Regions from separate parts of the Pseudarthrobacter sp. MOO14 genome, predicted to be linked through region 2. Evidence: riboswitches for the same ligand, from Rfam matches in the RefSeq annotation. Region 2 holds a riboswitch; the other holds the start of a gene.
What was found. Region 2 has a riboswitch for S-adenosylmethionine ahead of AC4EEV_RS14105 (cobalamin-independent methionine synthase II family protein). Riboswitches for the same ligand answer to the same signal wherever they lie in the genome.
Positions count from the first base shown of each region.

Region 1: it holds a riboswitch for S-adenosylmethionine, as region 2 does, so the genes downstream of both, AC4EEV_RS03615 (aminotransferase class V-fold PLP-dependent enzyme) here and AC4EEV_RS14105 (cobalamin-independent methionine synthase II family protein) in region 2, are expected to answer to the same signal.

Region 1 is NZ_CM177849.1:779,678-784,086, forward strand. It holds gene rsgA (ribosome small subunit-dependent GTPase A) at 1-924, shown strand, start outside; gene hisN (histidinol-phosphatase) at 969-1,793, shown strand; SAM riboswitch class IV at 1,935-2,048, shown strand; gene AC4EEV_RS03615 (aminotransferase class V-fold PLP-dependent enzyme) at 2,086-3,504, shown strand; gene AC4EEV_RS03620 (class I SAM-dependent methyltransferase) at 3,597-4,355, shown strand.
Region 2 is NZ_CM177849.1:3,002,466-3,006,874, forward strand. It holds gene AC4EEV_RS14095 (DUF3151 domain-containing protein) at 1-15, shown strand, start outside; gene AC4EEV_RS14100 (uracil-DNA glycosylase family protein) at 98-730, opposite strand; gene AC4EEV_RS14105 (cobalamin-independent methionine synthase II family protein) at 942-2,150, opposite strand; SAM riboswitch class I at 2,163-2,266, opposite strand; gene AC4EEV_RS14110 (M14 family zinc carboxypeptidase) at 2,488-3,543, shown strand; gene AC4EEV_RS14115 (adenylosuccinate synthase) at 3,773-4,409, shown strand, end outside.

The DNA of each region.
Region 1 (4,409 bases), 2.2 Mb from region 2:
GCGCGGGCCCGCGAGCTTCGCCGCAATCCCGTGGTGGCCGGCGACTTCGTCTCCCTGGTGGGGGATGTCTCCGGAGCCCCGGACACGCTGGCCCGGCTGGTGAAAATTCAGGACCGCCGCACCCTGCTTCGCCGCAGTGCCGACGATACCGACCCCGTGGAGCGCGCCGTGGTGGCCAACGCGGACCAGCTGGTCATCGTCGTGGCGGCCGCCAACCCCGAGCCCCGCACAGGCTTCATTGACCGCGCCCTGGTGGCGGCCTACGACGCCGGGATCGCGCCGATCCTGCTGGTGACCAAGGCCGACGTCAAGGATCCCGCCGAGCTCCTCTCCAATTACACGCACCTGGACTTCCCCGTCATCATCAGCAAGACCGCCGACGCACAGGCCTCCGGGATCGACGCGCGGTCCGACGACGGCCTCTCCGCCCGGCTGGACAGCGCTGCGGTGGCCGCCCTCCGCGCACACCTCGACGGCACCGTCACCGTGATGCTGGGGCATTCCGGGGTGGGCAAATCCACTATGGTGAACGCACTCACGGGCGCCGAGCGCGCCACCGGCGGCGTCAACGCCGTCACCGGGCGCGGCCGGCACACGTCGTCGTCGGCGCTGGCACTTCGGCTCGCGGACGCGCCGCCCGGCAGCTGGATCATCGACACCCCGGGGATCCGGTCCTTTGGCCTGGCGCACGTGGACCCGGACAGGATCCTGCGCTCGTTCCCGGATCTCTCCCCGGGCATCGAAAACTGCGAGCGGGGCTGCAAGCACACGGCAACGGCGGTCAACTGCGGGCTGGACGAGTGGGTGGACGGCGGACACGCCGGCCCTACCGGCGCCGCCCGCCTGGCGTCCCTGCGGCGGCTGCTCGGCGCCGATCCAAGGATGGAAGCACAGGAAACGAAGGAGCTTGGCAGCGTCAACTGACGCGTTCTCCCGGCAGAAACGCCCGCAGACGGTAGTTTGGAACCATGATCCAACCCGCTTCGAGTTACAACGATGACCTGCGCCTGGCCCACGTCCTGGCCGACTCCGTGGACGACCAGACGATGAGCCGGTTCAAGGCCCTGGACCTCCACGTCGAGACCAAGCCGGACCTGACGCCGGTCACCGACGCCGACAAGGCGGCCGAGGAGGCCATCCGAGGCCAACTCTCCCGCTCCCGGCCCCGCGATGCCGTTCTGGGTGAGGAATTCGGCAGCACCGGCCACGGCTCGCGGCGCTGGATCATCGATCCCATCGACGGGACCAAGAACTTCGTCCGCGGCGTCCCGGTCTGGGCCACGCTGATCGCCCTGGTGGACGAGGGCGAGCCGGTGGTGGGCGTCGTCAGCGCTCCGGCACTGGGCAAGCGCTGGTGGGCTGCCAAAGGCATGGGCGCGTACATGGGCAGGTCCCTGGCCGCCGCCACCCGGCTTCGGGTTTCCAACGTCTCAAACCTGGCCGACGCCTCCCTCTCCTATTCCAGCCTGGGCGGCTGGAAGGAACGCGGAAACCTTGACGACTTCCTCGGCCTGACGGAAGACGTGTGGCGGACCCGGGCGTACGGAGACTTCTGGTCCTACTGCATGGTGGCGGAAGGCTCGGTGGATATCGCCTGCGAACCCGAACTGAACCTGTACGACATGGCTGCCCTGGTACCGATCGTGGTGGAGGCCGGCGGCCGCTTCACGTCCCTCGAAGGCGAGGATGGCCCGTTCGGCGGCAATGCCCTGGCCACGAACTCGATCCTGCATTCAGAGGTGCTGCACCGGCTGAACCCGGACCTCGACGACCTGCTCCAGCAGTCGCCCTAGCGGCACAATAATCGAACAATACGACGCCGGACGCCTCCTTGAGGGGGCGTCCGCGGCCGTTTCTTCGGCAGGGCGTAACAAAAGCCTTAACAATTGCCGCGGCTTTAGTCCTGCCCATTCCATGTTCTACGCTTTTATCCAGGTCACGAGTGCCAGCGCAAAACCCCGGTTTGCTGGCCGGCAACCCTCCATTCGCGGTGGGGTGCCCCGGGTGACGACCAGGCCGGTCCGGAGCGGATACGGCAAGCGCGGATTCCACTGTGCCGGAGTCCTGTATCCAAGTGAGGTCTCTGTGACAACTGCCACCGTCTCCCCCCTTTCCGCCACCGCCAACGCCGCCGCGGCGGATCCGCGACAGGCCGTCGCCGGCCGGCCCCTCGCCGCGGTCACCGGCGCCGAGATCCAGGCGCCGCTGATCTCCGGCGGCCACGTCCGCTACGCAAACCTCGACTACGGCGCCTCCGCACCGGCGCTGTCAGTGGTGTCCGCGTACCTGAACGAGATCCTCCCGTACTACGCGAGTGTCCACCGGGGCGCCGGCTACGCATCCCAGATCAGCACCTCAGTGTACGAAAACGCACGCAACATTGTCCGCGACTTCGTGGGAGGGCGCCCCGGCGATTCGGTCATCTTCACCCGCAACACCACCGACTCCCTGAACCTGCTGGCCGGCTGCCTGCCGCTGGCGGACGGCCGCCCCGCCGGAGATGTCCTTTACCTGGACATCGAACACCACGCCAACCTCCTGCCCTGGCAGGGCGTCCCGCACCGCAGCATTGTCGCCGCGGATACCATCAGCGGCACTTTGGAGGCAGTCCGCACCGAACTTGAGCAGGGCGGGGTCAGCCTGCTGGCCGTCACCGGCGCTTCCAACGTCACCGGCGAGATCCTCCCCATCCGGGCCTTGGCCGCGCTGGCGCACCAGTACGGCGCACGGATCGTGGTGGACGCCGCCCAGCTTGCGCCGCATCGCCGGGTGGACATCAGCACGGACGACGTCGACTACCTTGCGTTCTCCGGGCACAAGCTCTACGCGCCGTTCGGCGCAGGCGTCCTGGTGGGACGTGCTGACTGGCTGGACGCCGGTGTCCCGCACCTGGCCGGGGGCGGTGCCGTCAAGGAAGCAAGGCTCGACGGCGTCAGCTGGGCCACCGGCCCGGCCCGCCATGAGGGGGGATCGCCCAACGTCCTGGGAGCCGCCACGCTGGCCCGCGCCACCCAGGTGATCGCGGAACTGGACCAGGAACGCTGGCACGCCCACGAGTCCGCCATCCGCTCCTTCCTGGTGGAGGGCCTCCAGGGCATCGATGGCGTCACCGTCCACCAGATCTTCAAGGACACCAATCCGGAAACGGACACCATCGGCGTGGTCAATTTCTCGGTTGCAGGCTACGACGCCGGGCTGGTGGCCGCCTACCTCTCGGCGGAGCACGGCGTGGGCCTGCGGGACGGACGCTTCTGCGCCCACCCACTGCTGAAACGCCTGGGCCTGCCCAACGGATCACTCCGGGCGAGCTTCGGCGTCGGATCCCGGCTGGAGGATGCCGAACGCCTTCTTGCCGGCATCCGCGCACTGCGCAGCAACGGGCTGGGCTGGGACTACGTGGTTGACGCAGGCCGTTGGGTGCCCGCCAACGACTCCCGCACCTACCCGCACTGGGCACCCAACACCCCGGGCACGGCCGGTGCGGCCCCCTGTATCGACGACTAGGGCACCTCCCGCTCCTGCTCCCCCAGCACATGTCCAAAGGGGGTGCGGTAAATTCGAGGGGCATCAACAGTCGGAATTGAAGGAGTCCACGCGTGGTTCGGGGTGGCCCCAAGCTTGATCACGGGCGCCGGCGGGAACTTGGCGGCAGTTTCCGCGACGGCGGACGGCACTACCAGCGCGTCAGGCCGGGCTACCCCGTGGAATCAGCCCGGTGGCTGGTCCCGGCGCAGGCCCGTGACGCACTCGATGTCGGGGCCGGTACCGGGAAGTTTACGGCCCTGCTGCTGGAGCTTGGCCTGGAGGTAACCGCCGTCGACCCTTCCACGGACATGCTCGCCCAACTCGCGGCACACTGCCCTGCTGCCACGGCCGTGGCGGGGACCGCGGAGGCGACGGGGCTGGCCGAAGCCTCCTTCGACGTCGTCACCGTGGCGCAGGCCTGGCACTGGTGCGACGCGCTGCCTGCGAGCACCGAACTTGCCCGCGTCCTGCGCCCGCACGGAACGCTCGGACTCATCTGGAACCAACTGGATACCTCGGTGCCGTGGGTGCACAGGCTCTCCAGGATCATGCACGCCGGCGATGTGTACCGCCCGGGCCACAAGCCGGTGGTGGGGCCCGAATTCACCGGGCTCGAAGGGCATGTCACGCACTGGCAGGACAAGGTGACCACCACGGACCTGATGGAACTCACCAAGTCCCGGAGCTATTACCTGCGCGCCGGCGAGGCAACCAGGGCCAAGGTCCTGGCGAACCTGGACTGGTACCTCCACGACCATCTGGCCTACCCGCCCGACCAGGAACTCGATCTTCCCTACCTCACCTTGGCGTGGCGCGCCGTGAAGGCGTAACGGGATGGGTTTGCCCGACGCCGCAGGCCCCGCGGACCCGGCCACGGCAGGGAA
Region 2 (4,409 bases):
GCCATCGAGGGCTAGATACGAATAATTACGACGACGGCAGGTCACCTTCCCAGCGAAGGTGACCTGCCGTCGTCGGTGGTTGAGCCGCGTCGAAACCCTAGGCGTGGTGGGCGATGCCGGTGCGTGCCATGGCATCGGCGTACGCCGTGTGCATGTCCGCGAGGAACTCCTCCTGGCGGGCCGGAGAACCTGCGAAGGCGCGGCCACTCAGGGAGCGGACCTTGTAGGTCTTGAGGCCGCGGCGCCACAGCAGCGGGACTTCGGTCTTCAGCAGCAGGTTGGCCAGGCGGTTTGCCTCCGTGCCGTGCGCCACGATCACGGAGGCGCGGGGGACCAGGGCGAGGAACTTCAGCAGCGGCTTCAAACCTGCCTGCACCTGGTCCGGGGTGAATTTTCCGTTGGCCTCCCCCGGGACGTGCCACGGGTGGACGTTCCAGGGCATCACGAATTCCGGGCGCAGGCCCAGCTTCCACTGGATGCCCAGCATGCGGGTCGCGGCGTCCTGGTCACCGGCAGTGATGAAACCGGACTGGTCCATCTCGCCAATATTGGAGTACAGGCTGATGATGCGGCATTCCTCAACATCGTGCATGGGGTCCACGTAGGGCACCACGGTTCCGGGCTTCGCTTCCTGCAGGGAATCGCACAGCTCGTTGACAGCGGCAACGCTGGGCTCGTAACGGCGGCTCATGAGCTGTTCGTGGAATGTTTCGGGGGCCAGTGCGGTCATGAAGGGCTGGTTCTCCTGCGGGGATTGATGTTGCGTCCACCGCCGAAAATGGGCGCACGGTGGCGCAGCTCATCAACGGTGGTTAGTTGGGGTGGGCCGATTCCGGGTCGGCCTTTGCCAGTTTACCAAGCCCGGGGAAACGAAACGCCGGTCCAGCGCACCTGATTCATGGCGCAGTGGACCGGCGGTCATTCCCGGAAGGGGCGGATGACTACCAGAGGCGCTTGGTGGCGCGGCGGGCGCCCTCGCCAAGAGCCTCCAGCTTGGCGAAGGCGATCTGCGGATGCACCCGGCCGCCCAGGCCGCAGTCGGTGGACGCGATGACGTTCTCGCGTCCCACCAGCTTGGCGAAGCGGACAATCCGGTCCGCCACCAGGTCCGGGTGCTCCACCACATTGGTGGCGTGGGAGACGACGCCGGGGATGATGACTTTGCCCTCAGGAAGGGTGGTGTCCTCCCAGACACGCCATTCGTGCTCGTGGCGGACATTGGCCGCCTCGAAGGAGTACGCGCCGGCGTTGACCTGCAGCACTGAGCCGATGATGTCGGCGAATGGGATGTCCGTAGTGTGCGGACCATGCCAGGAGCCCCAGCAAACGTGCAGCCGGACCTGTTCCTGCGGAAGGTCCCGCAAGGCCCAGTTGGTGGCCTCGACGCGCAGCTGAATGAACTTCAGGTAGTCCTCCAGGGACGGCTCCGGGTTGATCTGGTCCCAGCTCTCGGCCAGGGACGGATCGTCGAGCTGGACCGTCAGGCCGGCGTCGATGATGGCTTTGTATTCCTCGCGCATCGCATCGGCGCAGGCGTAGACGAGCTCCTCATCGTTCTTGTAGTACTCATTGGCGACGCGGGCGCAGGAACCGGGGGAGAGGGACGCCACGAATCCTTCGCTGAGGCCTGCCGCGGCGAGCCCGGTCTTCAGGTTCTTGATGTCCGAGGCCACCAGGTCATGGCCGGTATATGTCAGGGGCCCGGCGATCTTGGGTTGGGACACGCTCTTCCGGTGCGCCAAGATCCCGGAGGAGGGATCGCTGTACGCCTCATTGAACGCCTGCCGGTCCCGCCGGTCGGGGAAGGACGTCAGGACAACGTTTCCGGGGGACGACCGCCGGACTTCGGCTTCAGCCCACCGGTCCACGGTGGTCGGCTCCAGGCCGCCGAGCCGGGCGAAGGAGTAGTTCCACCAGGCCCCGTAGTCCACGGAGTTGGACATCGTATGCCCGTACTCGCCGTCGTTGGGGATATCGATGCCCAGGTCCTTCTGGCGCTGGACCACGCCCACAACGGAGTCTTCCAGGAGCTCCAGGAACGCCGGGGTGATCCCGTCGGATTCCTTTGCGGTGTTGGCTGCGATGAGTTCATCGGTGCGAGGCAGGGACCCGGCGTGGGTGGCGCGAATATGGTCGGTGTTGAGGGGCAAGCTGGAATCTTCCTTCCATCGGTCCTGGCAGTAGCACCTCGGCCGGCAGCTTTCCTGCCGGACCGTGGTTGCTGCGGCGTCATTGAGCCAGGTCTCTCAGCCGCTCCGGATGGTCCACTCTTACCTAAATCCATGAACCGCCTGTGGGCAAATGCGGTTCAGAATACGGCGGATCGGTGTTGGGCGGTGGCGCTCCCCGGCAATAGCCCAACCCGTTCCCAGGTTTTGTCCAGTCTATTGACAGCTTTCGTCAAGCTTGGTTGGCTGTCTGTCACGGGCCGTAATGGGGAACATGGCGGCTGAACGCACCCGATGCACTCGAAAGAGGTAACGCACTGTGACGAAATCTTTGAGGACCCTTGCCGTATCCGGCGCGCTGGCGCTGGCCATCTTCGCCGGGTCCGCCCCGATGGCCCACGCAGTTGGCGAAGGCCCCAACTACGGCGGCAACGGCCAGATCACCACCAGCAAGCTGGCTACGTACAGTCAGATGGTCTCCTTCCTGAAGGACCAGGACGCCAAGCAACCGGCCATGGAGCTGGAAGTGATCGGCCAGACGGTCAAGGGCCGCGATATCCACCTGGTCAAATACATCTCTGACCCGGCCAAGCCCACCATCCTCTACCTGACCCAGCAGCATGGCAACGAACAGCTCACCACCGAGGGCGCCATGGAGTTCATCAAGCACCTGGGCACGGGCAAGTCGTCCGGCATCCTGGACGGCGTCAATATCCTGATCGTGCCCATGCTCAATGCCGATGGCGCCATGGGGGACGTGAATTTTTCCTTGGACGACTACCTCGCCAAAGGCGACCGCCACCTGACGCGTTACAACGCGGAGGGCGTGGACCTGAACCGGGACCACGTGGCCAAGGTCCAGCCGGAGACCCAGGCCCTGCACAGCAACGTGATGCGCAAGTACCGCGTCGATTACATGATCGACCTGCACCACCAGGGCACCCGCGCTGAACGCGACGGCAAGCTGGTGTCCGGGTCAATCCTGTACCCCACCACCCCGAACGCCGATCCCGCCGTCGTCGAGAAATCCAAGCGGCTTGGTGCCGTGGTTTTCAACAACGTGGACTCCACCGGCTGGGGCCACCTGGGCAAATACCAGGGCGGCAGTGCGGAGACCATCAGCCGCAACGGCATATCCGTGGAATACGGCATTGCCACCCTGCTTTTCGAGATGCGCGGCATGTCGGACCACTACTTGGACGGCTACGCGCTGGGGCAGCGGAGCAACGGCTACCTGATCAAGCAGACGGTCACCACCCTGACCTCCACCGCCGCGGCGATCGCGGACGGTTCCATTGCCGACGCCGACACCTCCTTCTGGGACACTCTCGCCGTACAGACGTCCCGGCCGGCCGGGGAAGCCGAGGACGAGTAAGGGACCAGGCCCGCCGCAGTCCCTTGCGGGGCCGCGGCGGGCCCATCGAGTGGACAAAGTGCCTGATCCGCTAAACTTGGGTGGTAAGAGCCCCGGAACTCTTGCATCGCTGAGCCGCCCCGCGGTCCGGCGACGGCCGGTCTGTTCGGGGCATTCTCATGAACGGCGCTGCGCAGGTCCGCTCCCCGCGGCCGGACCCGGGCAGCCCGAACGAATGGGGGAGGATCCCATGCCAGCAATTGTGATCGTAGGAGCCCAGTGGGGCGACGAAGGAAAAGGCAAGGCCACCGACCTTCTGGGCGGCCGTGTTGACTACGTCGTCAAGCCCAACGGCGGGAACAACGCCGGGCACACCGTCGTCGTAGGCGGTGAAAAGTACGAACTCAAACTGCTGCCCGCAGGCATTCTCAGCCCCAACGCGGTGCCCATCATCGGCAATGGCTGCGTGGTGAACCTCGAAGCCCTTTTCCAGGAGATCGACGGACTCCAGGCCCGCGGCGCCGATACCTCGCGGCTCCGCGTGTCCGCCAACGCCCACCTGGTGGCCCCCTACCACCAGGTGCTGGACAAGGTGACCGAACGTTTCCTCGGCAGCCGCGCCATCGGAACCACCGGCCGCGGCATTGGCCCCGCCTACATGGACAAGGTGGCCAGGCTGGGCATCCGTGTCCAGGACGTCTTCGACGAATCCATCCTCCGCCAGAAGGTGGAAGGCTCGCTGCGCCAGAAGAACGAGCTCCTGGTCAAGGTCTACAACCGCCGCAGCGTTGTGGTGGACGAGATCGTTGATTACTTCCTGTCCTTTGCCGACCGCCTCCGCCCGCTGGTCATCGACAGCACCCTGGTCCTTAACACCGCCCTGGACG